2 linked regions of the Teredinibacter purpureus genome follow. Each later gene encodes a partner of the first gene's protein in a complex. Links are inferred from orthologs where the notes say so. Each region holds a gene or a part of one and is shown on either strand. Other genes may lie near its edges.

Region 1 (16,098 bases):
GTTTTTTACGCGACGATAACTTGCTCGACTTTGGTGGCATTGCCACCATCCCAGATGGCGAATTTGTAGGCGCCGGAATTTGGCAATTATATAAAGCGATAGAGTCGCCCTATAAATCGGTATTAAAATTATTATCGCTAGAAGCCTATGCGGGACAGCACCCCAACGTAGAACCACTTTCCCTCCGCTTTAAAGCGCACGTTTATGCAGGTGAACTCGATATTAATGAACTTGATGGCTATATGATGATTTTTCGCCATATCGAGCAATATTTACTCACCAAAAACGCTACCACTCGTCTCGAATTAGCACGCAGGTGCTTTTATTTTAAAGTGAATAAACCGCTCTCAAAACCACCCCGCAGCCGTGAAAAATCCTGGCAGCGATGTTTGCTCGAAAGATTGACTCATGAGTGGGGCTGGCAAAAACAACAGATCGCCATGCTCGATCAGCGAGCCCATTGGAAGGCTAACGACGTAACCGAAGAGCGTGCGCTGTTAGTCAACGAACTCAACCACAGCTATCGATTTATTCAAGATTTCGCCACAGAAACTGGCGCCGTGCGCGCGATATCCACAGAAGAACTCACAATATTGGGGCGAAAATTACAAGCCACCTTCGAGCGGCGTCCAGGCAAAGTTGAATGGATAAACCCCAATATTTCAGATGACCTAAGCGAAGAAATTATTTCGCTAACTGAACGCTACGACAACGATACCAGCGTCAATGTATGGACAGCCTATTCGCACATTAGCGGCAGTGCACTCAGCAGTGACAGCACCGCTATTAAATCAACGCTCAGTTTGATCGAACTACTGCTCTGGTGTTATGTGAACGGTATCATCAGCGAAAACACCTCTTTTGACGTACAGCACTCACCCTCTATTAGCGATGTTGACGTGCGAAAAATACTCGCACAACTCGCTCAATGGCTGCCACTGCCGCTCCCTTCGCTTAGCCATAAACACTTTAAACAAGCAGCCGCCCCCACACATGCACTTCTACTACTCAACGTTGGCCGATCGCCAACATCCCGTTTAGATGGCTTAGGTATCCAACGGCTAAGCGGCCAAGCCGACGCATTACGTTATAGCGGATTCAAAGACAACCTCGTAGTGTCGCTTGATATGATCACACGCAACAGCTGGGACGAAATTAGTGCGCGACGTTTCGACTCCAAGCACGCACTGCTAGAGGCGCTTCAAGAATACCTGCAACTCTGCTTACCCGGCACACACCAAACACCCCCGTCACTATCGATTACCTGTATAGGTGCTCACCATACAACGACCATTACTAATCGTATTCAACGCTGGTTTAATGAAATTTCGCACTGCTATTACAGTGGCCGTTACCCGGCGACCACACGCTATCTTTTTGAAATGGCCGGCGCTTACTACAGCCTGCAATTTAGAGGCCCTAAGCTACTCATACGAGAGCATAAAACACGTAACCTTTTAATTGATTATTTAGGCGAAGAGCAACTCGCTATAAGCCCAATTTTATTTGACAGCCGTGCACTTGAATCGCATCCCATGCGCACGATTAGCCACACTATTTCAGGCGGAATGGGCGGCCGAAATTGGTCCGGTGCCATACACATTTTTTATAGGCGTTACGATATAGGAATGGAAGTGTATGTCGTCGATGAAATGGGCTCCATCACACACCGTGAATATCACGGGAGCGGCGAACACTCACCGCTAAAGCCATTACATCAATTTTTACGCGCAATCATCGAGCGACAAACACGCCTTAACCAGCAATTGCTATACGACTTTGGCATTTTCCCTCTGCACTTTTATGAGTTAATTAAAACAGGCCCACGCTTCAAAGCGGCCCCCAAACTTGTGTCTCGCCAGCAGCCCGCCACCGCGAAATTTGAAGTGAAAGCCGTGGCACACAAAGGCAGCGATGGCGAACTGGTCTTCGACTTTTATTGTGATGACCAAGAATTTCTAGGTCGAACCTTTAACCACCAGCTCTATATGGTCGTAGCACAATACATTCTGAAATTACGCACATCACGTGAGCACTACGCCGTCTACCTAACCGATCTCGACCTAAGCCTTTGCATACCCTTATTATCTGATGCTGGCCGACTCACCAGCGGCCATTACCTAAAACTAAAAGACCGGCTAGAATTTCGTCTTAACCATGCCATTGGCATACTGCTAAAAACCTAACCTCCCTCCCAACTGTTTCCTTTTGCAGGGTTATACCAACCTGTATGACAGGTTATACTCCGGCCTTTCGTCACGGGGCTAAGCGCGCGAATAATCCCTATTACCGCTAAGGCCACCCTGACACACATTCTTGTTTACGGGGTCGAATATGCCTTTTACAACCGTTAAGAATACTGCTTGCGCAACACTAACAATACGTCGAGCAACGGCCTTAGGGCTAATGTTTTTCGGTCTTGTGGGCTTGAGTGCTTGTGGACAAAAAGGCCCATTAAAATTACCCGACCCCACGCACACTACCGAATCGGTTACGCCAACGGAAATGCCCGCTGTAGAGCCACGTCAACCGTAACGCCTAAATACACGAATTTCGAGAAAGTAACAGCATGTCCAATTTTGAGTTTCGCAACCGCAGCCTTCACGCCGAAGGTGTTTCGCTATCAGCCCTTGCCGAGCAGTATGGTACACCTTGCTACGTTTATAGCCGCGCGGCCTTTAGCGAACATTATCTTGCTTACGCGCAAGCACTTGGCGAACACCCCGGCACGGTATGCTACGCCGTAAAAGCAAATTCCAATATCGCCGTATTACAAGTACTGGCCCAACTGGGTGCAGGCTTTGATATTGTCTCTATCGGCGAATTACAACGGGTGTTAGCCGCAGGCGGAAAACCAGAACGCATTATATTTTCAGGTGTTGGCAAAAAGCCTAACGAAATGGTCTTCGCACTGGATACGGGTATCGCATGCTTCAACGTAGAATCTGAAGCAGAACTCGACGTTCTTTCGGCTATAGCAACCCAAATGGGCAAGGTCGCGAATATATCATTGCGTGTGAACCCGGATGTAGACGCCCACACTCACCCTTATATTTCTACCGGCCTAAAAGAAAATAAGTTCGGCATCGACATTGAACGCGCGCCCCACGTATACCAACGTGCAGCACAATTACCAGGCATAAACGTCGTAGGAGTAGACTGTCATATCGGCTCGCAGTTAACGGAACTGGCCCCGTTCTTAGATGCGCTCGATCGGGTACTAATGTTAGTCGATACGCTAGCTGAATCGAACATTGCTATTGCGCATTTAGATCTCGGCGGCGGCTTAGGCGTTACCTACAACGATGAAACACCGCCTTCGCCACAAGATTACCTCGCCGCGGTAAAACAACGCTTAGGCGATAGGCCTCTCGAGCTCATACTGGAACCCGGTCGCTCAATTGCCGCGAACGCGGGCGTACTGCTCACGGAAGTGCTTTATCTGAAGCCCACCGAGCACCGTAATTTCGCTATCATCGATGCCGCCATGAACGACAACATTCGCCCCGCACTTTACCAAGCATGGCAGAACGTTTTGCCGTTACAGCAAAACAGCAGCGCTACAGCTCAGCCATGGGATCTAGTCGGCCCAGTGTGTGAAACAGGCGACTTCCTTGCTAAAGATCGCGTACTATCACTCAGAGCAGGTGATCAGCTGGCGCTCATGTCCAGCGGTGCTTACGGTTTCGTTATGAGTTCCAATTACAACACCCGTGGCCGCGCAGCCGAGGTATTTGTGGACGGCGATCAACACTTTTTAATTCGCGAACGCGAAGATTTTAACGATATGATTCGTGGCGAGCACCTGCTGCCATCAGGAGAGCAAGGCTAATGCGTTTACGCTTTACCAAAATGGAAGGTATCGGTAACGATTTTGTGATGATTGATGCCATCAGTCAAAAAATCACTGTAACACCGGAGCGCGCACGTAAGCTCGCCGACCGTCATTTCGGCGTCGGCTGCGATCAAGTATTAGTTGTGGAATCTCCCACCAATCCCGACACCGACTTTCGCTACCGTATATTCAATAGCGACGGCACCGAAGTAGAAAACTGCGGCAACGGCGCCCGCTGTTTTGCCCTTTTCGTACGCCAGCGTCAGCTCACAAGTAAAACCACAATATGTGTCGAAACTGCCGCTGGCATACTCACATTACATGTTAACGACGACAACCAAGTGACCGTCAACATGGGCGCGCCCGAACTAACGCCCAGTAATATTCCATTCACCGCAGATAAGCAATTAGCGTACTACCCCCTTCGCGTCGCAGACCAAACCTTCGACATAGGGGCGGTGTCTATGGGGAACCCACACGCCATTACCTTAGTAGAAGACCTTACGCATTTTCCGGTAGACACCATTGGCCCGCTTATCGAATCGCACAAACAATTTCCCAGCCGAGTTAACGCCGGGTTTATGCAAATAATCGATCGGAAAACTGTTCGATTACGCGTGTACGAACGCGGTGCCGGAGAAACGCTCGCCTGTGGGACAGGTGCCTGCGCGGCGGTTGTGAGTGGCATTCTGCGCGGTCTGCTAGACCCTACCGTAGCGGTAGAATTGCCCGGCGGCACGTTACGCATTCAATGGGAGGGCGCTCAAAACCCTGTTATGATGACCGGCCCAGCAACATCCGTCTTTCATGGACAAGTTAAAGTATGAGTGAATCTTCTATTACTCAGAACAGGGAAAAAATTTCCGACGAGCAGGTAGCACAATACCTGAAAAAACATCCGGATTTTTTCAATCGCCATATCGATCTATTGGCCGATCTTGACCTGCCTCACCAAAGCGGCCCTGCCGTCTCACTGGTAGAGCGCCAAGTGGCTATCTTACGTGATCGCAATATGGACATGCGGCATCGGCTAAGCCAACTGCTCGACAACGCCCGCGATAACGATCGCCTGTTCGATAAAACCAAACGCTTAGTGCTAGCCTTACTCGAATGTAACGATTTGGGTGATTTGGTCGATGCGCTGTATTACAGCTTTGATAAAGAATTTAACATTCACTACACGCGCCTCATCTTATTTGGCAACAACAATACCCCCGTAAGCGAGGCGCGCATTGTCTCCATTCACGATGCCCGCGACTATATTGGCAAGCGCCTGAAGCTACCCAATACCGTCAGTGGTGGCATTGATGTTAAGGAGAGTGGGTTTTTATTTGATGGCGACGCACCCAATATCGGCAGCGCCGCAATAGCCGTGTTACAGCATGGAAGCCCTCTAGGCGTATTAGCCATAGGCAACCAAGACCCGAACTACTACCGTTCGAGTATGGGAACGCTGTTTTTAAGCTATATTGCCGAAGTACTTAATCGGCAACTGCCTAAATATTTGAAATAGAATGTGCGCGCAGCCTATAGCCCGTAAGGTGGTGCGCAAAAACCCGCCTTAAATGGGCTGCCCACCATAATTAGACTCAGGTTTTTTTGGCGGGTCGGCCACAACATTGGCTGGAATATGGTCAATTCGGCCGCCGCTCGCCAGAAACGCTTCAACTTCACTTTCTAAGTGCTTCCGCTCCGCATCCTTATCTAGCAACGATTCAGCAACTGTAAGGGCCGCTAGCGCCCCACCATCAGATTCAATAGCATCTTCATTTTCCACGTGCAAATTCCTCTCGTACATATTCTTATAGTTTAGTTACCACTTTCACAAACTCGGATAATTTATAGTTCAGAGTTTAGAATCTGTCAGCGGGGGGCATTCAATTTCTTTAGTTTTTTTTGTTCTAGCGTTAATAGAAAAACACAATATTGGTTATTTTATTAACGCGATAAACATAAGACACGGGAAAAAACGTGCGAACATTCGGGAGAGAGGCCAGAAAACAAACGCCTAAAACGGCGTAAAAACGAGGAGATGAATCGAGGGAATACAACGAAAAACGCCATGCGAAATAGCATGGCGTACAAGAAACTATGGCAACTTAAACCGCATCAGGGCCGGTTTCACCGGTACGAATACGGATAACTTCTTCGCAAGGCATTATAAATATTTTGCCATCGCCAATTTTGCCCGTTTGCGCAGCCTTAGTAATGGCCTCCACTGCCTGATCGATTAAATCATCACCCAAGACAAGCTCCACTTTTACCTTCGGAAGAAAATCAATAACGTATTCCGCACCGCGATAGAGTTCAGTATGACCTTTTTGGCGACCAAAGCCCTTCACTTCAGTCACCGTCATACCCTGAACACCGATTTCCGACAATGCATTACGCACGTCGTCGAGTTTAAAAGGCTTAATAACAGCAGTAATCAGTTTCATAGGAAGATCCTTAAATACACCCAAATCCAGGTTTTATTGTAGTTGATGGCTCGGCTACCCGGTCCGAACACCGCTTAAAATCGTCTAGGAGGGCAATTTACACCGATCGAAACCGAAAGACAAACCACTCGCACCGATTCGGGGCAAAGAATCCATCGCGTTAATCCCCCTCAAACCACACAGCACTCCACACGCGTGTGGCTAACTTGCACAACTCCCACGCATAAAAAAACCGGAGGCTGTCACCCCCGGTTTTTAATAGGCCTAACGCCTATGATTAACGCTGTGTAAGGATTTACTTACCGCCTGAAATAAACTCAGGATAAGCCTCCATACCACATTCAGAGATATCCACACCGTCAAACTCTTCTTCTTCACTAACACGGATACCCATAACCGCTTTGATCACTAACCACACAACCAAACTTGTCACAAACACCCATGTGAAGATAGTAAGCGCACCGGTCAACTGGCCCAAGAAAGAAGCAGCGCCGTCTTCGCCACCATTGGTAACAGGTACCAATAGAAGGCCTAAGAAACCCACAACACCGTGAACCGAGATAGCACCAACGGGGTCATCAATTTTTAGTTTATCCAATGTAATAATGGCAAATACAACCAACACACCACCAAGGCCACCGAATAAAGTTGCTTGCAACGCTGTAGGCGTTGAAGGCTCAGCAGTAATCGCAACAAGACCCGCCAAAGCACCGTTAAGCGCCATGGTCAAATCTGCTTTACCGAACAAGATACGCGCAACAATTAGCGCAGCAACTAATCCACCAGCCGCTGCCGCATTAGTGTTCATAAACACAATGGCAACAGCATTGGCACTTTCTACGCTAGCAGTAGCCAATACAGAGCCACCGTTGAAGCCGAACCAACCCATCCACAGAATGAACATACCCAAAGTCGCCAGAGGCAGGTTTGAACCAGGAATAGCGTTAACTTCTCCATTCGGGCCAAACTTTCCTTTACGCGCGCCTAACACCAGCACACCAGCCAGGGCTGCTGCAGCACCAGACATGTGCACAATACCGGAGCCTGCAAAATCGCTCCATTTAACAAAGCTCATGCCAGCACACTTGCCTTCGTCAATGCCGCCCAGCGAGTACATACCAAATACACCACACTCACCCATAGAACCCGCAACACCATTACCCCATGTCCACGCACCTTCCATTGGGTAAATAAACGCTGTCATAACAACCGCAAAAGCCAAGAAAGCCCAAAGTTTCATACGTTCGGCAACAGCACCCGAGACAATAGACATGGCCGTTGCAACAAATACAACCTGGAAGAAAAAGTCGGCAGATGGAGCATACGTCCAATCATCGGCAACACCGTCTCCAGTAATACCGGATAAGAACGTATCGCCACCATACATAATCGCGTAACCACAAACAAAATACATAATGCACGCAATGGCATACAGGGCTACGTTTTTAGTTAAAATTTCAGTTGTGTTTTTAGCGCGGACAAGGCCAGACTCAAGCATTGCAAAGCCAGCAGCCATCCACATTACAAGTGCGCCACAGACCAAGAAATAAAAGGTATCTAGGGCGTACTGCAGTTCAAATATTGATTGTTCCATAGGAGTTCTCCGAACAATTGGGATTCTATTTATCAGTAAAACAAAAGGTTAAAGCGCTTCTTCACCAGATTCGCCAGTGCGGATACGCACAACTTGCTCCAATACGGATACAAAGATTTTTCCATCACCGATTTTGCCGCTATGGGCCGCTTTACTGATCGCTTCTACAACCGAATCTAATTGGTCGTCTGCAACCGCAACTTCTAATTTGGTTTTAGGTAGAAAATCCACAACGTATTCTGCACCACGGTACAATTCTGTATGGCCTTTTTGACGGCCGAAACCTTTTACTTCAGTAACCGTAATACCTTGTACACCAATTTCCGATAACGCTTCACGCACTGCGTCGAGCTTAAAAGGCTTGATGATGGCAGTTATTAGTTTCATTGGACTGCTCCTATAAAGGGTTATGCAGCACGTGCTGCTTTATTAAATAAAAAAGCCGCTTCACCTAAAGGTAAAAGCGGCTTTTTGTAGTACTTACTCGATAGGAAGGCTGTAGCTCACTACAACATTCAAATCATCATCGTAAGCGCCTTCAACATCGTCAACAACTTGGCTGAAAATGAAGCTCAAGTTATCGTTATAAGCGTAAGACAAGTCAACGTGAGTCATATCATCATCATGCGCACCGGCATTCAGGCTAAACGCGCCAAAAGTAACACCCGCATTCACGTAATAATACTCTTCTAAATCTTGCAAACCGTGGTAGTAGCTAAGGCTAACAGGGCCGTAACCGATAGAAAGAACCGCTTCCATCAAGTCACCAATGTTAGATTCACTCTCGATTGGAACAACAACAGCCATATCGCCGTCGACACCCACGTAACGAGTTGAAGCCGTTGGGTACTGATACGACCAAACACTTAGATCAATATTCACTTCGCTTACTTCAGCACCAAAGCCTGCATACAAGTCATACTCAGTGCCGCCAGAACCGTCACCAGAGCTTACCCAAGTACCGGCATAGAAACCTTCGTTGCTATAGCTTAAATCGCCCGATACCGCAGGGTTACCATAGCCAGCACCTAAGTCGATACCACGCCACAAATATGAGCTCGCAACACCAACAGAAGCGGATACTTCAGCATTCGCTACAGGAGCCATTGCAGAAATCGCTAAAGATGCTGCAACAGCACCGGCCAATAATTTCTTAGAAGTTTTCATGTGTTTCCTCCAAATGTCTTTTAAATAATTATGTTAGCTTGGTCGATACCAAAACGAGCTAGCTTGCCTTGTTTTAGCACTAACCGCGCCAACTTTATAAATGTCTTTATTTTCAAATAGTTAGAACTTAAGCAACTCAATTCATATGTGTTTGAAAACGACAAAAGCACCATATTCGTGCGGCGATCAATGTAGTGCACCGTCGAGACGCACACAAATGATGCACGTGTTTTTTATTTGTTTTGTGACTTAACGCACCTAGATAACACGTCGCCATACGCCTTATTCAAGCTCAGCTCTGTGTCGTCAAAAACGGAAGACTGAGCCGAGAACGACAGGAAGGCCTACGGCCACCATTATCGCGGCCCATAAAAAAACCCTCGGGCTAACGCTCGAGGGTTTTGCTGGCCGTTAAAAAACGCTTTTAGCCTTTACGATAAAAGCGCATTAACTACTGACAAGTAGGTGTAGCCGCACTATTCGCGCCGTTAACACCTTGCATTCCTATAGTGGCGGTTTGACCAGGTTGCAGGCTGCTATTCCAGCCTACACCGGTTGCCGTATAAGGGTTGCTGCCCGAAACCGATCCATTCCAACTGCTGGAGATAGACGAGCCATCAGTGTATTCCCACGTCGCAGACCAATCACTAATAATCGCTTCACCGGTATTCGTGTAGCGAAGCTCCGCCGTAAAGCCTGAACCCCAATCATTGGTCACAACATATTCACACGATTGACCGCCCGTATCGGGATCGTCTCCGAGCACTTCGATAGTGATATAAGCTTCTCGACCTACTCGGCGGTCACAGGTCGTGTCAAAAATATACACGGCATAGGTCATTACCTCATACGTACCCGGCTGCTCAAACGTATGGCTAAAGTTTGTTGGGCCTGCAGTAACGAGCCTTTCGCCATCGACATACCAATCCACTTCATTCCAATCAAAGTCATCGGACAATTCAAAATCAACGGTTAACGGCGCATCACCACTGGTACTGCTAGCGAAAATGTCATAGTCCGGCACAGGCGGAGGACTAGCGATGGGCAACGGATAATTGTCGATCGTAATTTCGCGTGTTATAGAATCCGTAGCGCCTTCGGTGTCTGTAACCGTTAAGGCTACGTCGATGGTTTCATCAATATGCGAAGAGCCATTGAACGTTAACGTTTCACCGCTAAAGCTATCTCCCAAAATAGACCAGTCAAACGTAATATCGTCGCCATCAGGATCGCTACTGATACTCGCATCGAACTCTTTAGTGAAGCTGACGCAACGGCTGTCACTAGCCGTAAAGTCGGCTACCGGCGGTCGATTAGTCTCGGATTCATCCGTAAGCTCCATCGAAACTTGTTTCGTTTCGAGGTGGCCACCAGTATTCGGAATATCAATCCCTCTATCCACAATGTAGAGAGTCACGTACTGCCAACCAGGAGACTCGTAAGTATGGGAGGCAATGGGCGTGGTATTAGTTGTTTTTACGCCATTCGTGCTTTGATCCCATGCGAAGGTGTAGAGAAGTTCGTCACCGTCTGAATCGTAGCTGCCCGAACCGTCGCAGGTCACCGTGAGGCTACCCGGTACATTTGTACACTCCAAGCTCACCACCGGCGCCACGCCATTGCCCACAATATCGAGCACACCTGTTGCCGTTGTGGTTACACCTTCCTGGAGTTCTTCGATTGTAAGTGTTACATCAACGGTTTTAGATTCTTCAAATGTATGAACGGCGATTGAATTCTCCGAGCGTCGGTTAACAGCATCATCACCCTCGCCAAAAGTCCATCTATGCTCCCGAATTGGGGCGTAGGTGGGCATTATGCAAGGCTCAGCCGTGGGGCTTGGCGTAGGGGTTGGTTCCCCAGAAGCAGAAGGCGTCGATGACGACGAAGACGCACTTGAAGACGCTCCATAGCACCCCGGTGAACCCGTTGGTATGGGCGTTAGCTCAAAACCAGGGTCGTATTCATCTACGTCACACCTCACCCGCACACTTGAAAATTCAAACCCTAAAGTTTCAGAGTTACTTGAGTGGTATTCATTCTCGCAACTAAATTCCAATATTGGGTCAAAAGGCTCAGACCCTTCAATGGTAAAAGTTTTCGTTAAATGACGACTGTTATTGCCATCTAAAACGTACAACGAAATAGCGTATTCACCAGCACCCGAAAAACGGTGCGTCGCAACCGTAAGGCCAGAACTGTAATCGTAAGTGCCGTCCCATGCCCAGTAATGCGCAGTGGCGTCACCATCGGGGTCGTAAGAGGCAGAACCGTCGCAGGTGATTTCATAATTATTGCTGTCGACCGTACAATCAAAATCCACCACCGGTGGTTGAGTCATACCCGTTACTGCTTGCTCAACCGAAGCCTCCACAGAAGCGGTTCCATCACTAACGGTCACGCCAATAGTATAAGTGTCAGATTCTACATAATCGATGATACCCGTTGAGGAACTACCGGCAGACGCGAGTGTTCGACCATCACCCAAATCAAAAATGTATTCCAAGGTATCGCCGTCGGCATCGGTGGCTACTGCATCACAGACATAACTGAACTCGTAAACAGCCCAACCTAAATCAAAGAAATCGCCCACTAACTGATGTTCATCACACGAAAAACTACTGATTTCGGGCGGCTGATTTAAAGGTGTAACGCCACCACACGCACCACTAAAAGTCGGCGCACTAAAGCTACCAGAAAAACTTAATTGCATGCCAATAGTAGCGGATTGCCCAGTAGCCAAATTTTGATTCCATTGCGGCCCACTAAACGTATAAGGATTAGACCCACTAACCGATCCATTCCAAACATTCTGGATCGCAACATTGCTACTAAACTCCGCAACAATGTTAGACGCAGTCGTGGTGCTACTGCCCGCATTAACCACCACAAGTTCAGCAGTCGCTCCACCAGACCATTGATTCGTAAGATTTAACGAACAATCCAAGTTCGCTAATGCTGTTTTACTCAGCATTAGTAACAGCATTGATAGCCCAACAACCAACGTTGGATGTAATATTTTTTTATTCATAAACGGCCTCATTCCTGAGTAATTATAATTAAACAAACGCCCGCAAACCCTATAACATTGAAGCTTGTATTATTGGCATAAAGAATTAAAAATCTTATTTCGTTCGAAAAACTTTCGTCGTAACATTTCCAGTAACACATTCAGAAAAACCGATTAGAAAAAGAAACACCACTAAAAAGCACTAAAAAGGCTGATGGAAATTATTAATTATTATTTAACCCAATAACGCGACTAGCGCCATTCCAACCCTCGTCATTTTTACCACAAACAATTGACACCCACCATCTCTATTGAGAACCCGAGTACCAAATTAGATAAACACACTTATTCTAAGCGCCAATAATGGCCGTTAACCGTCACCAACAGTAACACCAACAGAAATCATGTATACATAAAACGGTAATGCGTATTGTTAGATCAGTATGTACAACATATACACTGGAAAGTAACCACCTAATTTTCGGACAAAAATTGCCAAAAGCAATGGTAAAGAACCCCTAATGTAAAAGACGTTAGCCGTAGTATTTTGAACAGTCGCCCGTCTATTTTATTTAACCCGTGGAGCACTTTGGCCATCTGAGCAACGCGCTGGCAATGTATATGCCCAGCCAGTAAAAAGAACATTCCTATAAGCGTTACAATCATTCGCGCATGCATTCGACTTCCAACGAAAAAGAAAGCCTATAAAGGGATAATGAAAAGTAAGTCCTCAATGCACATTCTCCAAACAACAAAGGAAAAAATTGAGCGTTAATCTTAGGCAATAAATGTAATGCACATTACCGAAATAGTACCTATAGATCTGCCGGACTTTACAGAAGATATTATCACTCAAGGGGTGGGTTATTACGCTGAAACTTTAGGCTTGCCCCCACCAGAACCACTGAGTGGGCGCTTCTACACTGTCACCGAACTTACTCAACACCTACAAAGTACCAAACAAACATTAAAGCTAAACGAGGAACTGCTTAAATTGGATCGGTGTCGCTTCATGGTCATTGACAATATTGGCTATGCAAATCGGGGCCAGCAAGAATCCAGCGTATTATTCGAACTCATCGCGCACCGGCATGAACAAGCCAGCATCATCACAGCCAATCAAGCATTCAGTGAATGGCACAACATATTTTCCGACAAAAACATGACAGTGGCCTCTGTGGACTGGCTCATTCACCACGGAAATATCATTGAATTAGAAGGAGAAAGCTATAGAAAAAAGAACAGCTCAACGTAAAAATCTAACCCCGTTGAAATCCCTGGAGGTTTAACCGAATGAACCGGTCAAGGTAGTTGACGTTTAAAAAATAGGGGCAAAGTGAAAGTGTCGAATTTTTCTTAGGATATCTTGATGAAGCTGGTTACAACTTTTGTAATTTTTCTCCAGCTAATATCAACAACAAAGAACAGCAAGAGCGGTTTTTAAGCGCCATTAAATCCGGGTTGACTGTGCGGTTTATTAATTAGAACACCACAACCTAATGACATACTGATGGTAGATATAGCCCCACGGAATAGCGAGTAACATTACAACAATGCCAAGTACGCAAGCAAACATTACATCGCTGGTGTACTGGTTATAATTGTCGGTAAGTAATGCAGGAATTGCAAAAGCAGACACCCAAATTGATTTCCACAATAGTTCTATAATAAGCAGCGGAAGTATCTTTAGTGGATAGCGCAAACCCAGTAACGCAACGAGGGAATAACTTGCAAGCATTGCCAGCACTACGGTATCGGCGGTTACTGTTGTATTTTTTGAAAAAATGATGTCTGGCCACACGGTTATACCAAGGCCCAAAAATATAAACATATACACTACGCGCAATAGCTGTACTCTAATATTGCTTATATTAGCCTGAGTGCTCATACCTTGCCTCCATGTCTTCGCTCTTTTACGCCACGCTCAAAATGTTTTTTAAATTCTTTGTTTTCCAGGTAGTCTAGTTGTTTAATACTCTCAACCATTTGGTGGTACTGCTCTAGATTTCCTGTTAAGTAATATGCTTTTGCTAAACTCCATCGCGACCAATAGAAGTGTTCGTCATACGGGTTACTGCTGGTTGTTAAGTATTGCTCAATATATACGATTGATTTGTCGGCCTTTATGCCTCGCTCAATATAGATTTCAGCTAGCTGAAGCAGGCTGGCGTTAACGTGCCAGTTGCTTGGGGTATTATTGACGGATATGTCTTTTTTAATAATTTCCAAGAACATTTTCTCGGCTTGAATATAGTATTTATGTTGTTTAAAGAATTTAGCGAGCTGGTATTGGTTTTCCGTCTTTAAGTATGTTTTTTCTGAAAACGTTTCAGCTAAGGCTAACGCGGCGCTGGTATCGTTTTGTATCTCGGTAAGTTGAATATGGTGAATGCGTGCGGCCTCTTCAGACTTTTCCGTTAAGCTGGCTAAATACATAACACCTTTGTCAAGGGAGCCTCCCGCAAACGAGGGAGCATATAAGTGAAATTGAATGACCGTACTCAATGCTTTTAGGTTGTTTGGGGATTGACCCGCTGCTTTTTCATAATATTTAATACACTTTTTCCCATAGCCTAATGCTTTGAATATGGACACCTGCCGTGCATGTTTACAGTAGATGTCGCCTGCCAATAGTAGTTCTTGACTACTGTTCGGCCTAATATCTAAGGCTTCTTCAATATATGACACAGCGTTTTTGGTGTTATTTTTAATTAGCAGTATCTCACTTAGGTAAATTAGTGCCTGCTGGTAGGTGGCATTATTTTTTTGGCTCTCCGTGGCATTTGAAACATATTTTTCAAACCTAGGTAGCGCCAAATCGTACTGTTTTGAGTAAAACAGATCAACTGCCGTGTTATTGTCTGGGTGTGCACTTTCGGCACTAATAACATTGGCAAACAATAAACAATTCCATACCGCTATTCGCATAATTGTTTTCATTTTAATCGCTCGGTTTTTTAAGGTGTAGACGGGTGTAGAATTCGCTGAGTTTGGGCCGTAGGGTTTTTGTTATTCCTATAATGAGTACCATAATTGGGAATAGGCCAAAGATCATGGGGAATAAACTAGCATTAAACCATTCGGGAAATAGCGTAGCCTGGCCAAAGAATAGCGAACCGGATGCGATAAAGAAGGACAGGCACATACGCCATACATGGCGAATAATGCGAGATCTTTGCGTTAGGGTTTTTCGTAGAATAACGTTTAGTTCACCGACAGATGCAATTGCGCCTAAAACCACAAACAAGATAAAGGCTTGAGGAGGTGCTCCATCGACAGTGCCGGTTACACTCTGACGACTCATCACCATAAAGCTTACCCCCATGGCCGTAATGAGTAGGGCTACAATAAGTCCAATTTTTTCGGCGAATCCGGCCCTAAATGTTTTTCGTTGGGCGGCGAGCACTCCGGTTACCAGCAGGTATAACGCTAATATTGCGGCGACAAAATTTGTTTTCTGTTCAGTCTCTAGAAAAGGGGAAACACAGGCACCAATTAAATAGCTCGTAAACATCGCTATAAAAAATATTTTCCCTGCAAAGCGATGTAATTTCTGGCCTTTGGGTGCTAGGCTCGCAATGAGTCCTGATAATAGGCCAATCGCCCCTCCTCCAATATGAGCATAAAGGAGAATAGCTGCACCAAAATGCAGGAAAAAGGACGAGTCTGGCTCTACCGTAAGGCGAGCAGCACTGGCTGAGCTAGAAAGAAGTAATAGTAAGCCTACCGGCGTACATTTAAGTAGCCAGTGAATAAACGTTTGCATATTGAATTCCGTTAATACCTAATTGTTCGGTGGCGACTTATGCACTCTGCTGGTGCCTGATTTTTTTTAATTTACCTCCTCTTTTTGGTATTTCATTATTTCTCCTGGTTGACAGTCACGGGCTTCACAGTTTTTTTGCTAAGAGATTGCCCAGTGTTTCACCTTCACGAAAGCCACTGGGTAGGTGCATGCCCTTGAGTCCGTTTAGCCCGTTTTGAGCGATAGGAGGGAAAAACACCGCCAATATGTAGGCGAGAAAAACCCAGTGGCCTATTGCAGCGAGGACGA
Region 2 (16,233 bases), 1.9 Mb from region 1 along the record:
AGAAATACCCGCCTCAAGTGCGCCCAAAAAAGAAAATGCCTTCTTAAACATCGCACTTAACATTGTTATTCCCACCGTCATTTTAATGAAGTTCAGTGGGCCAGACGATTTAGGGCCCCAGCTGGGCGTCATTGTCGCGCTGGCATTCCCTATTGGATACGGTGTGATGGATTATTTTCGCGCGAAGAAAATCAACTTCTTTTCGGCGTTGGGCGTGCTCAGTATTCTTCTGACCGGCGGCATAACGTTGCTCGAGCTGGACCCAAAATACATTGCGATTAAAGAAGCAACTATCCCAGCCCTATTTGGCCTTGCCACACTTATCTCATTAAAAACACGCTACCCATTAGTGAAGACTTTTTTGTTCAACGATAATGTTATGCAAACCAAAAAGGTGCATGACGCGCTGGCCAAAAGCGCGAACGAACCTCAATTTGAACGCTGCTTAATCAATGCGTCTTATATGATTGCCTCTTCCTTCGCTCTTTCATCTGTTTTAAATTACGCCCTTGCCAAATGGGTGTTAGTTAGCGCTCCCGGCACAGAGGAATTTAATGCCGAATTAGGTAAAATGACCGCGTTAAGCTTACCCGTCATTACATTACCCGCTATGGCCGTGTTAATTTTTGCGCTTTTTTACCTGTTCAGACAAATCACAAAGCTTACAGGGTTAAGTTTAGAAGAAGTTTTTGTTGACCCAGAAGAACACAAAAAGCGCTAACCGCCCCCACTACACAGGACTAATATTTGTATGCTTTACGCCATTATCAGTGAAGACACTGAAAACTCACTTAGCAAACGATTAAGCGTTCGCCCTGCTCACCTTGCACGCCTTAAACAGCTACGTGACGAAGCTCGCCTCATTCTCGCCGGCCCGCACCCCTCAATTGATTCAACCGACCCAGGTGAAGCTGGATTTAGCGGCAGCCTAGTCGTTGCCGAGTTTGACTCCCTGCAACACGCAAAAGATTGGGCAGACGAAGATCCCTACGTCAGTGCTGGCGTGTACGCAAATGTAATTGTGAAGCCGTTCAAGAAAGTGCTGCCGTAATTGCGGACAATACCTAGAATATTTTGTTAACTGAGCCCCACTATGAAGACTAAAAACTACGTGCTTTATACCTGTATCGTTGCACTACTTTCAGCCTTTTCGTTAATGATGATACCCAGCCAAGCCCTTTCTCAATCAGATGTACGCTATGTATCAGACGTTCTTTTCGTGCCTTTAAGAAGTGGGCAAGGAAATCAATTTAGAATTGTAAATGCAGGCTTAAAAAGTGGTACCGCTCTAACATTTCTCGAACAAGGTGAAACCGATCAGTGGGCAAAAGTAAGAACGGATAAAGGTATAGAAGGGTGGATTCGAACGCAATATATCATGACGAATATACCCTCTAGTTTAAAACTCGATCAAACGCTCAATGAACTTGCCAACGCAAAAAAAACACTCCAAGACCTCTCGTCCGAAAACAAACAACTACAGCAGACTAACGCCCAGCTCACCACCAAAGCGACGAATGCCACACGCGGCGAACTAACAATGGCGAGCGAGTTGGAAAAAATCAAAACGCTGTCAGCCGGCGCTATAAGCTTAGAGCAACGCTATACCCAGCTGCTTCAAAAACACCAAATAATTCAGACGGATTTCGATGTACTAAAAGCAGAAAACGAAAAGCTGACTAACGATGCCCGCGCAACATTTATGATCTATGGCGTAGGCATATTACTTTTCGGTGTTTTTCTTGCCTATGTATTACCCGCCATTAAACCCAACAAACGTCAAACTGAATGGCGTTAATTAGGAGCCTAAAACAATGAGAAAAGCCCTTATTCTGTTATCTCTACTCACTACCTTTTACTCTTTTTGTGCTCATTCAGAAGAAAACCCAAAGATCTATTTCGAAACTGATCTGGGCCGTATGGTGATAGAGTTATACCCTCAAAAAGCCCCCATCACGGTCGCCAACTTTCTAGAATACGTTGACGCGGGCTTCTACGACGGCACTATTTTTCATCGAGTGATTGACGACTTTGTAGTACAAGGTGGTGGCCACACTTTCGACTTCAAGCGCAAAGCTACTCGTGCGCCGATCGTTAATGAATCAGCAAATCAATTGCTGAACCTACAGGCAACGCTCTCAATGGCACGCACCGGAGACCCTGATAGCGCCACCTCGCAATTTTTTATTAACATTAAACACAATACCCATCTTGATGCTCGTGGAGACATCCCAGGCTATGCCGTATTTGCAAAAGTTATAGAAGGTTTCGACGTTGTAAAGAAAATAGAAAAAGAGCCTCGCGGCCTATATCGCGCGCATCCAGAGGCCCCCAATTACCCTGTGCGTATTCTTGAAGCAAAACGACTCGCTGCAGTAAAGCCCAACGCTCCAGCAGCACTGCAGTTAGAGGCAAATTAATGTCTATAGCGCTAAGTGTAAATCTCAATAAAATTGCGCTGATACGCAACTCTCGCGAGGGTAATTTCCCTTCTGTTGAGGAATTTGGCCGCCTTAGCCTAAAGGCAGGCGCAAATGGCTTGACCGTACATCCTCGGCCAGATCAACGCCACATTACCCCAACCGATACTCGCACGTTAGCGCAACTGGTAAAAAACGCTCTATACCCCCGAAAACCCTATCGAATTTAACATTGAGGGCAACCCATTCGCGCCACCACGAGCAGGTTATCCAGGTTTAATCCCGCTCTGCCTCGAAATACGCCCCAATCAATGTACGCTTGTTCCCGATAGCGATAGCCAAAAAACATCGGATCACGGCTTTAATTTGGCGCAAGATGGCGACCGGCTAGCGCCGTTAATACAACAACTTAAGGACGCAGGAATTCGTGTCAGCTTGTTTATGGATCCCGATATTGAACAGATTGAACGAGCAAAAGCCATTGGTGCCGATAGAATCGAGCTTTATACCGGCCCTTTTGCCTCAGCCTATGGCAGCAACAATGAGCAAAGACTCTTCACTGAACACAGTAGAGCCGCTGAAACCGCCGCAAAGCTCGGGCTGGGATTGAATGCCGGTCACGACCTTAATTTAGAGAATATGACGTTATATCGTACCCTACCCCACCTTTGCGAAGTCTCCATCGGGCACGCCCTTACCGTTGATGCGCTTCTTATGGGTTTTGAGAATACGGTTCAACGTTACCGCAAATTATGTGAATAAAGTCGATTATATACGTGTTTTTTTGGATGCCAAGGAAGGTAAACTCAAGATTCTTCCGCTAGACTATCAAAGATAGAATACTCTCTGGAGCCACCTTGTATGCACTCGATTCTGGTTGAAGACTATATGGACACCAACCCACACGCCATCAGTGATAAAGCCACCGTACGAGAGGCCGTAAGCTTATTTATGCGCGAACGTATTCCCGGCGCTCCCGTAATTAATGACGAAAAGACTCTAATTGGCTTTATTTCCGAACAAGATTGCATAAAGGAAATGCTAAACGACGTGTTTTACTGTGAAGAGTCTCCTGCGGTAACCGCCGTAATGAGTCGCAATGTACGAACGGTATCGCCCAACGCAAGTATATTAGAAATTGCAGAGGCAATGTCTAAAGCTCCACCAAAAAACTACCCGGTCGTAAATGAGGGTAAGTTAGTAGGCCTCTTATCGCGCAAGCACATTCTTACGGCTCTGGTCGAAACCAACGAAGACTGTTATATTCACCATTAATCCGGTTTCACCAACCCACTCTTTCTAAAACAGCCTCTCTAGAGGCTGTTTTCTTATCTAGCTAGCACCTACATCATGCCTACCGACTCACCCGAATATACGAAACGAAAACAATTTTTTAATCAATTACTCACAATATACGGTCGCAAACCCTGCCTAGAAGCCATTACTGACAAAAATGTAGATATTTTTCGTCTACATTTAGCCGATTCGAATAAATCTGCAAAAATATTGGATGACATTACCTCTCAGGCCAGTAAGCGCGGAGCAGAAATTTTATATCACGATAAAAAAGCGCTTTCTCGTATCTCTAAAAATAGTAAGCAAGACCAAGGCGTTGCCCTTGACTTAGTGCTAAAAGGTTTTAAAGAACATACCGATTATCTCGCAGAGGGAATTCCCGAAAACGCACAATTCATTGCTCTCGATAAAGTCACTAACCCCCAAAATGTTGGCATGATTATCCGCTCTGTCTGCGCTTCGCCCCTAGCAGGTTTAATACTCCCTCGTAACGGCTGCGCCAAGTTAGATTCCCTCGTAATTAAAGCCAGTGCCGGCACCTTATTTAGAGCCAATATTCTTCGCTGTGATTCTCTAACAGACTGCCTTTTGGACTTCAAAAACGCCGGTGCAAATATTGTTGGCCTGGACTGTAATGCAAAGACATCGCTTTCTGACTACCCCAACAGAGGTCGACAGGTTTTTATACTAGGCAATGAAACAGAAGGGTTGTCGAATGCGTGTGAAAAAATATGTAATCAAACGATTAAAATACCGATGCGAAATAAAGTAGAGTCGCTGAACGTGGCTATAACGGCCGGGATCATTGCTTTTCGAACGTTCTATTAGGAAGCTATAAACGCACATATCAGCTTGGTTTCACGCAGCAACGACTAACATATAAACACTATCACACGGCATTAAAAAACGGCTTTAGCACTAACGCTAAAGCCGTTTTTTATAGCACTACAGTTAAGCGCTTACCTTCTCAACTTAAAGAGGCAACACATCGCGACCATGCGTTTCATTTATAATTTGAGCCGCCGCGGCATAGATAGCCGAAGCTCCGCAAATAATCCCCTCATAACCAGCAATTGTCTTAATCAGCGCACTATCCATTGCGTCTCCAATCGCCAATAAGAAAAACAATACGACAAGTGATGCAAAAATAAACTGAAGAGAACGATTTAACTTTAGTGTGCCGACAAAAAGAATGGCCGTAAAAATACCCCAAATAGTAAGCCATGCTACCATTGCTGAATTTTCAGGAGCCTCTACGAGCCCCATCTTGGGAAGCACAAGCAACCCCACTAACGTCATCCAGAAAAAACCGTACGATATAAAGGCGGTAGTACCAAACGTATTTCCTTTTTTCCATTCCAATATTCCCGCTATCACTTGTGCAATACCACCGTAGAATATCCCCATGGCTAGAATCATCGACCCCAACGAAAACAGTCCGGCATTGTGTAAATTCAATAGCACCGTCGTCATACCAAATCCCATCAGCCCAAGTGGTGCTGGGTTAGCCGTTAGGTCGGTAGTTTTAATTGTTACGACTTCATGCCCTACCAGCTCACTTACCATACTCATAATACGCACTCTCTCTTTCCAACAAGTTAATTACATTACCTTCTGGATCACAGAAGGCCTGCTTTGCTAACAGTGATTTCTGTCTTGAGAGTTACTATAAAGATAACGGGATAAAGCCAATGGATTTCGATCAAAAAATGGCGTGTTATTGTTGCTGAACAGCCCACAAATCTCGTGTAAAAAGGAAGAGAACAAACAACGCAATACTTGCGCCGCTAAGAACAGAAAATATCTCGCTAAAAGAATAAAAAGCGGAAAAATACCCCGCTACCAAAGCCCCTAAAGGAGCCATACCAAATAACATTAATTGATATATCGACATCAGACGCCCCTTCAGCTCTGGCTTTGCCAGCGATTGAAGTACCATTCGGCAATGAGAAGCCGAATAGCCCGCAATCCATCCCCAAAAAACAACCATGATATACAGGCCCGTAATTGTTGGTTGATAAGACAATGCATAACCAACAATTGCAGTGTAAAGCAGACTAAATAAAGCGCCTTGCGCGGGATACTCTATGCGAGGCTTAAACATTATCAATATATGCGCCGACAGCATTCCAAGCACAAAACACAGTTGTAAAAAACCGTATTCCAAGGTGTTAAAACCGTAGATATCACGTGCGAACAAAGGCATGACAACAATATAAAGCCCTAAATGCATAAAGCCATTAAAGCCCACGAGCCCAACGAGCTGAACCAGTCGTTTATCCGAGCTGACCGCTCGAATACCCTCAAGAATTTGCAATCTAAATAGCGTAACTGGGCCCGCAACCTTGCTCACACCCGCAGCGCTCATTGCGGTATGGCCGAGCGAGCGTAGCTGTAATGCTGACAAACCGCTGACCACGGCCTGTATCACGATAACAAACACTAAACCCGCCTGATCCGATAATGCCGCAACAACAACCCCAACAGCTTGAAGTGTAAACTGGACGATACTCGCGCGAGTAATTTTCACCTGCACCGAATGCTGGCTCAAATCACCCACAATTTTTTCGCGTGCGGGCTGAATAAACGCATTCGCGGAACCAACGGCAATGGCATAAATAGCCAAAGTCAAAAAGGTAAGCGAATTTGTAGCAATAAGGGCCGCCAAAGCCAAAAAACACACCGTCAAACCTAACTGCGCCATCAACAATATTCGGTACACATTGCATTTATCCGCAAGGGCCCCTGCAACCAACATAAGCAACAAATTTGGAATTAGCCCTGCGGCTTGAATCCAGCCCAAACTTGATGAACTTAAACCAAGTAAACTAACCGATAACCACGCCAATAAAACCTGATGAACGCCAAGACTAAAGGCAGAGGCGCCGTGTGCGATTAAAAACTTTCTTACCGAGTTTGGTAGAGTGCTATAGGTGTGAATCATAAAGATCAAACATCCACTGTGGGTAGTCAAACAGAGAGAATGTAGCGTAAAACAAAAGAGCCACCTATAAAGGTGGCTCTTTAAAACAACAGCTTATTCAACGAATTTTTTAGTACTTATAACCACTTTCTTCGTGTAGCACTATATCTAGGCCTTGCGTTTCTTCGTCGGTATCAACTCGAATACCGCCAGTCAACAAGCCCGTCAATTTCACTAATAGATAAGTGACAACGGCTGTATACAACGCTGTTACTACAACACCTATCGCTTGAGCTCCTAGCTGCTCCCCAATAGATTCTATACCTTCGGCAAAACCAAAACCGGAGAACACACCCAGTTGCGTTGATGAAAATACACCTACAGCCAAAGTACCTAAAATGCCACCCACACCGTGGACAGGGAACACATCTAGAGAATCGTCTATGACCAGCTTACGCTTGATAAATTGCGTGGCATAAAAACAAACAACACCCGCCGTAAGACCAATAACTAAAGCGCCCATCGGGCCAACAAAACCCGAAGCGGGTGTGATCGTACCTAAGCCTGCAACCATACCCGTCACAATGCCTAATACACTTGGCTTGCCAAACTTTGACCACTCCATGGACATCCAAGCCAACGCACCAGCCGCCGCCGATATGTGCGTAACCAGCATTGCCATTGCGGCATCACCATTAGCCGCGAGCGCACTACCAGCATTAAAGCCGAACCATCCTACCCATAACATTCCCGCGCCAGTAACGGTCATAGTCATATTGTGCGGTGGCATAGCCGTTTCAGGAAAACCTTTTCGATTGCCTATCATTAGTGCAACAACCAACGCGGCAACCCCAGCGGTAATATGTACAACCGTACCACCGGCGAAGTCCAATACGCCCATTTGAGCTAGCCAACCGCCGCCCCAAACCCAATGACACACAGGAACGTAAACCGCCAAGATCCAGAATAAACTGAAAATTAACACCGATGAAAATTTCATACGCTCAGCGAAAGCACCGACTATGAGCGCTGGCGTAATAATCACAAAAGTCATTTGAAACATAGCGAACAGCGGCTCAGGGATATCGCCACTCATAGAATCTTTGCCCACTACAGCAAAAAAGGCTTTGCTCATATCACCAATAATGAGATTGCCTTCACCAAACGCGAGGGAATAACCAACAAACAGCCAAACCAATGACGCTACACACGCGATCGCAAAGCATTGCATTAATACAGACAGAATATTTTTTGTTCTTACCAAGCCGCCGTAGAACAACGCAAGACCCGGTAATGTCATAAACAACACTAAAGCTGTGGACGTTAGAATCCAGGCTGTATTGCCCGAATTCAATTCATCGGCAGTAGCCACTGCCGGAAGCACCAGACCAAGCAAGCAGAGTGCGCGAAGACAAGTTTTCATTGTTTGCTCCTACGTTCAAATTTTTTATCGCGAGACATCCACCAATTACTCGGTAACTCGTCCCTTATGGATATTGAAAAGATATAACATCTCAACGGATGAGATTATGTGTCTAGAATAACGCAGCCAAATAATCCCTAACTTTTATATGGACTTCAATAACCGCGTTTTCACAGGGCGCAAACGATACCACAGACGCCCTCAATTGTAACATTTGGCATCTAAAAGCGTTGTTTTGGAGCAACACTGACCCGTTAACGTATTTTCTGAGATTCAAGACGTAATTGCGCAATAAGCGCTTTTCTATCCGTCCCTATAGGTTGGTAAACAATAGAACAGTATAGGCTCACAACCTTATTCACGACGGGTGCTAAAGCAGGCTTCTCTTTCGCCACCTTTTGGGCAAACGCCACGGGTGTTTCTTGAGGGGAACGCCTAATACCGTGCCTCTCTAAACGTCGCAGCGCAGCCAGTAATAGGCGTAATTCTGGCGCCTGCTGTGGGCGCTTAAAGCGTAAGAAGCTCCAAATATAATAGAGCGACAACATGCCCCCAATTCCACCAACAAAAAAAAGGGCAACCCGCCAAGGGTCCGTTCCCCCCAGTAAACGCTGGAGAATACCGCCCTGTGTATCGCCATCATAGCCAAGTACATTTGTTTGCCAAAGGTAATCAAATTCTTCCCATCTATTCCGTACATCCGCCAGCCAAGACAAGGCTCTTATACGAAGAAAAGCCCCTCCCACTAAAGATGATTCTGTACTGTCTACAGCCTCATGTAAGGCGCGCTCGATTCTCAGCGGGGAAACAGCTGCTGTTGGATCGATTCGTGTCCAGCCAGAGCCCTCCAGCCAGACTTCCGCCCACGCATGGGCATCCGATTGTCGAACCACTATGTATCGATCCTCTTCTCTGTAATGACCGCCCTGATACCCCAATACTACACGCGCAGGAATGCCTGCTGCGCGGGCAAGAAAGACAAAACTGGAAGAAAAATGTTCGCAAAACCCTCGCTGGGTTTGAAACATAAAATCATCTACAGAGTTTTCACCCAGCATGGGTGGCCGCAACGTATAGGTAAAGCGTTGGCTATAGAGGTCGTTTATGCGCTCAATAACGTCAGTAGCGGCAAGGCCGTCTTCAACCCACTCCTGAGCCATCGCACGCGCCTGTACGTTGCCCTTTTCAGGCAGAGCCAAATTGCGTTTACGTACACGCTCATCAAGTGCGCTAGGTGTAAGCTTGTAATCAAGGGTCGAAACCACTTCGTAATACGTGCGTCCAGTAATTGGCAGTGCACTTAACAGTAATACTTGCTCGTTAAACAATGTTTGTACGCTAGGCGAATACGCCTCTAATGGCGCCATTAAGGTGAACATCCATTGGTAATGATGGGGTTCTAGCAGTACGGAGTAATTAAATGTTGTTCCACTGTCAGAGGGCGTAATCAAACCCCATTTACTGTGTGCTTTCTCTGCTGGCTGACTACCTGATTCACGCCCCATCCACCCCGTACTAACCCGCTGCCACTTACGCCCATCAAATTGTTCAAGCACCAACCCTCGCCAATAACGTTGATGAGGTTCCGGAATGGGGCCATTTTTAAACGTTGCCCGAAAAACAATTTCATCAGACTCAATTAAATCGCTAATATCCCCGGGTGACATTGAATCACTAAACCCCGTTTTGCTCGACTCACTCATTGAGGGCACAGCCCAAAGCTGCCCCAGCCGTGGCATAACCAAGAACAGAATCAACATAACAGGCAAAGCCTGCAGTAGAACAGAAAAGCCCGACCACAGGCGTTCGCGAACGTTAACCTTGCGGTGCTGAAACACCGACCGTAAGGCCGCCAACAAAACGCCACAGGTAAATAAGCTATATGCACTCCCCCAAATAGTGGGTGACAATAACAAGTGTGCTGCTATGGTTACGAAGCCAATATACAACACAATAAGCACATCAATTCTATTGCGCATTTCGATAAGTTTGAGCACAAACGATAACAATAAAAAACTAATCATCACCTCTACGCCCATGCGTCCACCAAAGCTTAAATATAAAGCTGTAGCTCCCGAAATGCCGAACAGTAATTTTATAAACGTACTAGGAAAAGGCCAAACACCTCGAAAAGTTTGAATACGAGTAAAAACAGCCGAGGCCCATATTATTGACAGCCATAATGGTAGATGTAAAAAAAGCGGTAGAATGGCAAAACCTTGCGCGAAAACCACCCATGCCAACGTTTCTCGACTAACAAAACTGGAGGTAAAACGATCGGTCGCCTGCGCGCCCCTCCCAACGCGAAGGGTCAGCTTTTGAAAAATTTTGAATTGATTTAAGACCATAGTGATTACTAGGCCTCGTAACGCGCAAGCGTCTCAAGCACTTTACGTCGATGATTCTCACCTCGGTCTGGCGAGATAATATCTGCGGGCAAAACAATACCGTATTCTTCATCGTCAAGGCTAAACTGCAATGCCCAGTAGCACATCGCCGAAAGTTTTAACTCGACGTCTTGCGGTGCAATATCGCTAAATATTATCCAGCGTTCTTGAGAGACATTCTGGCTAAATTCTTTAGAATAAAGCCCTTTTTCTTGCGCGTACGCCCGCCACGCTATATGTTTTAAAGAATCACCTGGGCGATACTCACGAATACCACTAAAATCTTCGCCACCTTTTATGGGGTGTAATCCATTACCTTCTGCATCCGCTTTGCAAGAACTCGGCAATGGTACTTCTATAGGAGCGGGATAGATTAATGCCGTGATATCCCAACTGAGCCACGACCAACACTTTACAATGCCAAGCGGAAAATAACTCTGCAACCGCATGCGCCCCGGTTGCTGCCAGCCTCGTTTAAGCGATTTCTGTGGAATACGGATTTTTATCGATTCGTAAGGGTGCACATCAATATTGGCAACGAGATGCCCTCCCGTTTGCCAACCAATCTCAACACTTTCCATATATCGCCTTGAATGATTGGTCAGTGTAAATACAAATTCAACATCCTCACCGGCAAATGCTGACGATGTTCCGGCATATTCAATGGATAACGATGATAGATTTTGGTGAGTATTAAGAATAGTAACCACGAAAACACTAATCATTAAAAAGGAAAGTGCCAGTACTAAATTATTCTGGTAATTCGTGCCTAGCAACCACAAAACGATAATGACGATAATAAACGCAGCGCCGCGCTTTGACGGAAGAATATACAGTTTTTTTCGATCAATACGGTGATAATTAGCAGGCGGCACGTGGCGATCTACATAACGGAAAAAGTGGCGTTCGATAGTACGCAGAATAAACCCGTGTTTTCGAACCTCCTGATCAGAAACCGGACTTGCTTCGTCACTCATGGCCGCGCCTTTAGTTTGTGGTGAGAACATCCACACTCGACAGGAGGTGATCCACGAGTGATCGCGATTGGTCCGGTCTACCACCGGCCGCATGCGTATGCACACCCCGTACGCGGTGCCCTACAACAGAAGGTAAAACGGCTTGTAGATCATCGGGCAACAAATGCTCACGCCCCTCCAATAATGCCCAAGCTTTTGCCGCTCTCAGCCACGCCATCGCACCACGAGGCGATAAACCATAACTAAAACTTTCATCGTAACGGGTAAAATCAACGAGGCGTTGCAAGTAATCTAGCAATTGATCTGTTGCGTGTACCTCGTCTACCAATGCTTGGATTTGCGTCAGATTATCCAAATTTATCACTGGATCTAGCGTCTGTAAAACCTTCCTCGGGTCGACCCCTTTAAATAATTTTTTCTCGCTTTCTCGATTTGGGTAGCCAAGGGAAATACGCATGAGAAACCTATCTAATTGCGATTCCGGCAACGGGTAAGTACCGGCTTGACTTAAAGGATTTTGAGTAGCGATGACAAAAAAGGGCTCCGGTAAAGCTCGGGTTTCTCCCTCGACGGTTACCTGCTGTTCTTCCATCGCCTCTAAGAGTGCACTTTGTGTTTTGGGTGTTGTTCTATTGATTTCATCGGCCAGCAATACTTGCGTAAAAACAGGCCCCTCAAGGAAGTGAAACTCTGAGGTGTCCCGATGAAAAATAGCGGCGCCCAGTATATCTGCCGGTAGTAGATCGCTCGTAAATTGTACGCGTTTATAATCCAATCCCAATACCCTAGCCAAACACTGTGCTAACGTTGTTTTCCCCATGCCGGGCAAATCTTCAATCAATAAATGCCCTCTTGCAAACAAGCAGGTAACGGCTAATTTAACTTGCGTTTCTTTGCCAAGAAGGACCTGTCCTACGGTATCAACAACCTTATCTATTAAAGGGTTCATGGGGTGTTTGCCTACGGTTTGCGAATGAGCGATGCAATGCGCCTAATTCAGGCTTGATTAGATCAACGATACAAACGTACGTTGTCAAAATATAAAATTAATTCAGTTTCTAATTGATAAGAATAGAACATTACCGTCTCGATGCGCTGCATGTTCATCTCTCTATCTTTCGGTGCGAGCTTTACTTTTACTAAAGGTATTTCGATATGATGTGCCCCTGGCGCTAACATTATTGTGCGATTGAAACGGTCGTTATGTTTGTTTTTGTGCGCTTCATCGTGAATACGCATCACCAACATGACATCGGAAGGTTGCGGGTTATACACATCAAAGGAAAAGCTTTCGTAACCACTCCAGTCGCGGCGCACTTCTCTTAGCGTCATACCTGGCCATGGAGCGGGCTTCATCATAAGCCGCGCCGCAACAGACGTATTGTTATGCCACCCTACCGGTGCGGGCACAAATTCGAGTACGCCATTGTAGGCTGCATAAGCGTAGATATTGAGCCAATCATTATCAAAATCGGCTATAACAGGAAACGCTTTTTCACGGTAGTACTCACCCAGCCGCCACTTAGTGGCCTCGGCCAAGCTAAGAGACATAAGTACTCCGCTAGCGATTAGAAAGGGCAGTTTTTTCCATCCTGCAAGAAGAGCCACAAAATAAAGCGATACTCCCGACAATGTACCCGCTAGATCTAGCCAAAAATCACTCCAGCTCGCTTCACGCCCAACCTGACTTTGAATAAGTTCAACGCCGCCGCCAAAAATCAGACACGAGGCTATTGTGAACCCTACTACGAAACGTTTACGCTGATTAAAGACGTAATAATGGAAAATAAAACTAACTGAAAGCGATAAACCCAAAAACAGTAATGCATGGCCTGCATTTTGTAACGCAGACCAAAACAAATTTGTGCCAGGTAATTTATAGAAAAAAAGCAACCAACTATTAAGCCCAACCACCAGTACTAGTAGTATTGTGCCAATACAAAGCTTGCGTGGATTTGCGGTTAACACAGACGAAAAACGGCCTAATAATGTTCGAATCATCTAAATATTTAGGCCCTATAGTGCACTCAAACCTCGATCGAGATCTTTCTTTAGATCGTCTATCGATTCTAAACCCACCGCAACACGAATTAAGTTTTCACTAATACCTGCGGAGACTTTGTCAGCATCAGAAAGCCGACTATGTGTTGTGGTTGCAGGGTGTACGATGGTTGTTTTAGCGTCGCCCAAATTGGCAGTGAGGGACATAATACGCGTAGCATCAATAACCCGCCACGCCTCTTCACGCCCGCCCTTTACTTTAAAGGAGAGAACACCACCAAACGCTCTTTGTTGTTTTTTCGCCAGCGCATGGCTGGGATGGCTTGGTAAACCACCATAAAATACAGTGTCTACACCTGGATGCGCGTCTAACCAAATAGCCAGAGTCAATGCGCTGGCAGAATGTGCCTCCATGCGTAAGCGTAGAGTTTCTAAACCTTTCAAAAATACCCAAGCATTAAAGGGGCTCATTGTTGGACCGCAGGTACGAAGGAACCCAAGAACTTCATCCATGTGTTCTTTGCGGCCAACAACGGCGCCACCCATGCATCGTCCCTGACCATCTAAATACTTTGTCGCCGAGTGAATAACGATATCGGCCCCCAAGGCTATGGGCTGTTGTAATGCGGGAGTACAAAAACAGTTGTCAACAATAAGCAAGCAATTACGGCTTTTCGCCAATACGGACAAGGCACCGATATCGGCAACATCACCAAGAGGGTTCGACGGCGTTTCGGCAAACAACAACCGTGTGTTCGGCGTAATAGCCGATTGCCATTCATCCAAATCGGTTAACGTCACGAGTTCAACATTGACACCAAATTTTTGTAAATATTTCGTAAATAGAACGGTAGTTGTACCAAAAACACTGCGCGAACAAACAATATGATCGCCCGACGATAGGAGTGCCATGCAGGTGCTTAAAATAGCCGCCATTCCTGATGCCGTTGCTACACCCGCCTCGGCACCTTCGAGCGCCGCTATTCGTTGTTCAAATGTGCGTACGGTTGGGTTAGTGTAGCGAGAATAAACATTCCCTGGCTGTTCACCAGAGAAACGGGCTGCAGCTTGTTCTGCCGAGTCGAATACATAACTGGAGGTTAAAAATATCGGGTCTCCATGCTCGCCTTCAGCCGTGCGAACTTGACCGGCTCTCACAGCCAGGGTATCAAGCTCTGCACCCACTAGAAAATCCAATTCGGAGGCTGGCGTGTCAGTCATAATAAAATCTCAACGGTAATAGTCTGATCCAATTGTAACAAGTTAAGCTGTTGCATCAGGTCGCTATAGTTAGGCAATTTACGGGCTAACTTGAACAGTGACGAAAAAGTGGCCTATACACAGGCGATGCTAATCATCGTTATGCATACCGACCATGGCATTATCCCCTCGGGAAACACGGCCAGATTTTATTTTATCGTTTCGCGCTTGCTCTAGTTTATTAAGGTATTCTTCATTTACATCGCCGGTGACATAGTGGCCATTAAATACGGCGCAATCAAATTCAGGGATTTCTGAATTACCTTCCCTTGAGGCGGCGATTAAATCTTCAATATCTTGATAAATTAGCCAGTCTGCGCCGATTTCTTCACAGACTTCACTCTCAGTACGGCCGTGAGCAATCAACTCATTTGCCGTCGGCATATCAATGCCATAAACATTCGGATACATTACTGCCGGCGCTGCCGACGCGAAATACACTTTTGCCGCACCCGCATCACGTGCCATCTGAATGATTTGCTGGCATGTCGTGCCCCGAACGATCGAATCGTCGACCAGCATTACATTTTTATCGCGAAACTCTAAGTCGATAACATTCAATTTTTGACGAACAGATTTACGCCGCATTTGCTGGCCAGGCATAATGAAAGTTCGTCCGATATAACGATTTTTTACTAAACCTTCTCTAAATTTCACACCCAACGTCTGGGCCATGGCTTGTCCAGCAACACGACTGCTGTCGGGTATAGGAATGACCACATCAATATCGTGATTAGGACGTTCACGTAGAATTTTATCGGCTAACTTTTCGCCTTGCCGCAATCGTGCTTTGTAGACCGATACACCATCCATTATGGAATCTGGACGGGCGAAATACACATGTTCGAAAATACAGGGGCTATAGCCAGGGTTTTTAACACATTGGTGAGTAAACAACTCGCCGTCAGTGGTGATGTAGATACATTCGCCTGGAGCAACATCACGCACTAACGTATAACCCAGTACATCAAGCGCCACACTTTCCGACGCTATCATATATGCCCGACCCGCATCAGTATCGCGATAACCGTATACCAGAGGACGAATACCATTGGGGTCTCGAAAAGCAAGTACACCGTAATTTGCGATCATTCCCACGACCGCATAACCACCCTGCACGCGTTTATGTACGCCTTCAACTGCGCGAAAAACATCCTCTGCACCCGGTTTCATCTTTCCCTGCAACTGCAATTCGTGTGCAAAGACGTTCAACAGAACTTCTGAATCAGAGTCTGTATTCACATGACGCAAATCAGCTTTAAACAGGTTTTCACGTAACTCCTCCGTATTGGTTAAATTACCATTGTGAGCTAACGCAATGCCGTATGGCGAATTGACGTAAAACGGCTGTGCCAATGCAGGGCCGGAACTTCCGGCGGTGGGATAACGGACATGGCCAATTCCCATATTTCCGATTAAGCGTTGCATATGGCGCGTACGAAATACGTCTTTTACTAGACCTACCGCCTTTTGCTGCGCAAACTTACCTTGATTACAGGTCATTATGCCTGCTGCGTCTTGCCCCCGATGTTGAAGCATGGTGAGT

The links.
Region 2: the proteins of glnK (region 1) and H5647_RS13610 are in contact, whole or in part, in a solved structure (PDB 2NS1), measured with the Escherichia coli proteins. The link is inferred for Teredinibacter purpureus from one-to-one orthologs.

What each region holds. Positions count from the first base shown.
Region 1 is NZ_CP060092.1:1,147,477-1,163,574, reverse strand. What follows is about bases 6,586-9,271. They hold glnK (P-II family nitrogen regulator), read right to left. Parts: upstream 8,255-9,271; coding sequence 7,916-8,254; downstream 6,586-7,915. Other genes in these bases: H5647_RS05135 (TorF family putative porin), read right to left, coding at 8,348-9,034; H5647_RS05145 (ammonium transporter), read right to left, coding at 6,586-7,867. Outside these bases: H5647_RS05180 (class I adenylate cyclase), read left to right, coding at 1-2,186; LPS translocon maturation chaperone LptM, read left to right, coding at 2,335-2,535; lysA (diaminopimelate decarboxylase), read left to right, coding at 2,570-3,832; dapF (diaminopimelate epimerase), read left to right, coding at 3,832-4,662; H5647_RS05160 (DUF484 family protein), read left to right, coding at 4,659-5,348; H5647_RS05155 (hypothetical protein), read right to left, coding at 5,397-5,612; H5647_RS05150 (P-II family nitrogen regulator), read right to left, coding at 5,935-6,273; more of H5647_RS05145, read right to left, coding at 6,569-6,585; H5647_RS05130 (cellulose binding domain-containing protein), read right to left, coding at 9,486-12,065; H5647_RS05125 (ATP-binding protein), read left to right, coding at 12,838-13,299; H5647_RS05120 (hypothetical protein), read right to left, coding at 13,522-13,932; H5647_RS05115 (tetratricopeptide repeat protein), read right to left, coding at 13,929-14,984; H5647_RS05110 (DUF2306 domain-containing protein), read right to left, coding at 14,986-15,810; H5647_RS05105 (hypothetical protein), read right to left, coding at 15,935-16,098. UniProt on the Escherichia coli protein: Involved in the regulation of nitrogen metabolism. Regulates the activity of its targets by protein-protein interaction in response to the nitrogen status of the cell.
Region 2 is NZ_CP060092.1:3,083,313-3,099,545, reverse strand. What follows is about bases 5,917-8,737. They hold H5647_RS13610 (ammonium transporter), read right to left. Parts: upstream 8,063-8,737; coding sequence 6,770-8,062; downstream 5,917-6,769. Other genes in these bases: H5647_RS13605 (transglutaminase family protein), read right to left, coding at 8,317-8,737; H5647_RS13615 (MFS transporter), read right to left, coding at 5,917-6,660. Outside these bases: H5647_RS13655 (VC0807 family protein), read left to right, coding at 1-721; H5647_RS13650 (YciI family protein), read left to right, coding at 752-1,051; H5647_RS13645 (TIGR04211 family SH3 domain-containing protein), read left to right, coding at 1,094-1,798; H5647_RS13640 (peptidylprolyl isomerase), read left to right, coding at 1,815-2,420; H5647_RS13630 (CBS domain-containing protein), read left to right, coding at 3,282-3,695; H5647_RS13625 (TrmH family RNA methyltransferase), read left to right, coding at 3,771-4,544; H5647_RS13620 (acetate uptake transporter), read right to left, coding at 4,689-5,288; more of H5647_RS13615, read right to left, coding at 5,434-5,916; more of H5647_RS13605, read right to left, coding at 8,738-10,410; H5647_RS13600 (DUF58 domain-containing protein), read right to left, coding at 10,419-11,426; H5647_RS13595 (AAA family ATPase), read right to left, coding at 11,437-12,375; H5647_RS13590 (VanZ family protein), read right to left, coding at 12,438-13,427; H5647_RS13585 (O-succinylhomoserine sulfhydrylase), read right to left, coding at 13,443-14,648; purF (amidophosphoribosyltransferase), read right to left, coding at 14,778-16,233. UniProt on the Escherichia coli protein: Involved in the uptake of ammonium/ammonia (NH(4)(+)/NH(3)). Transport is electrogenic. Following sequestration of NH(4)(+) at the periplasmic face, NH(4)(+) is deprotonated and neutral NH(3) is transported into the cytoplasm.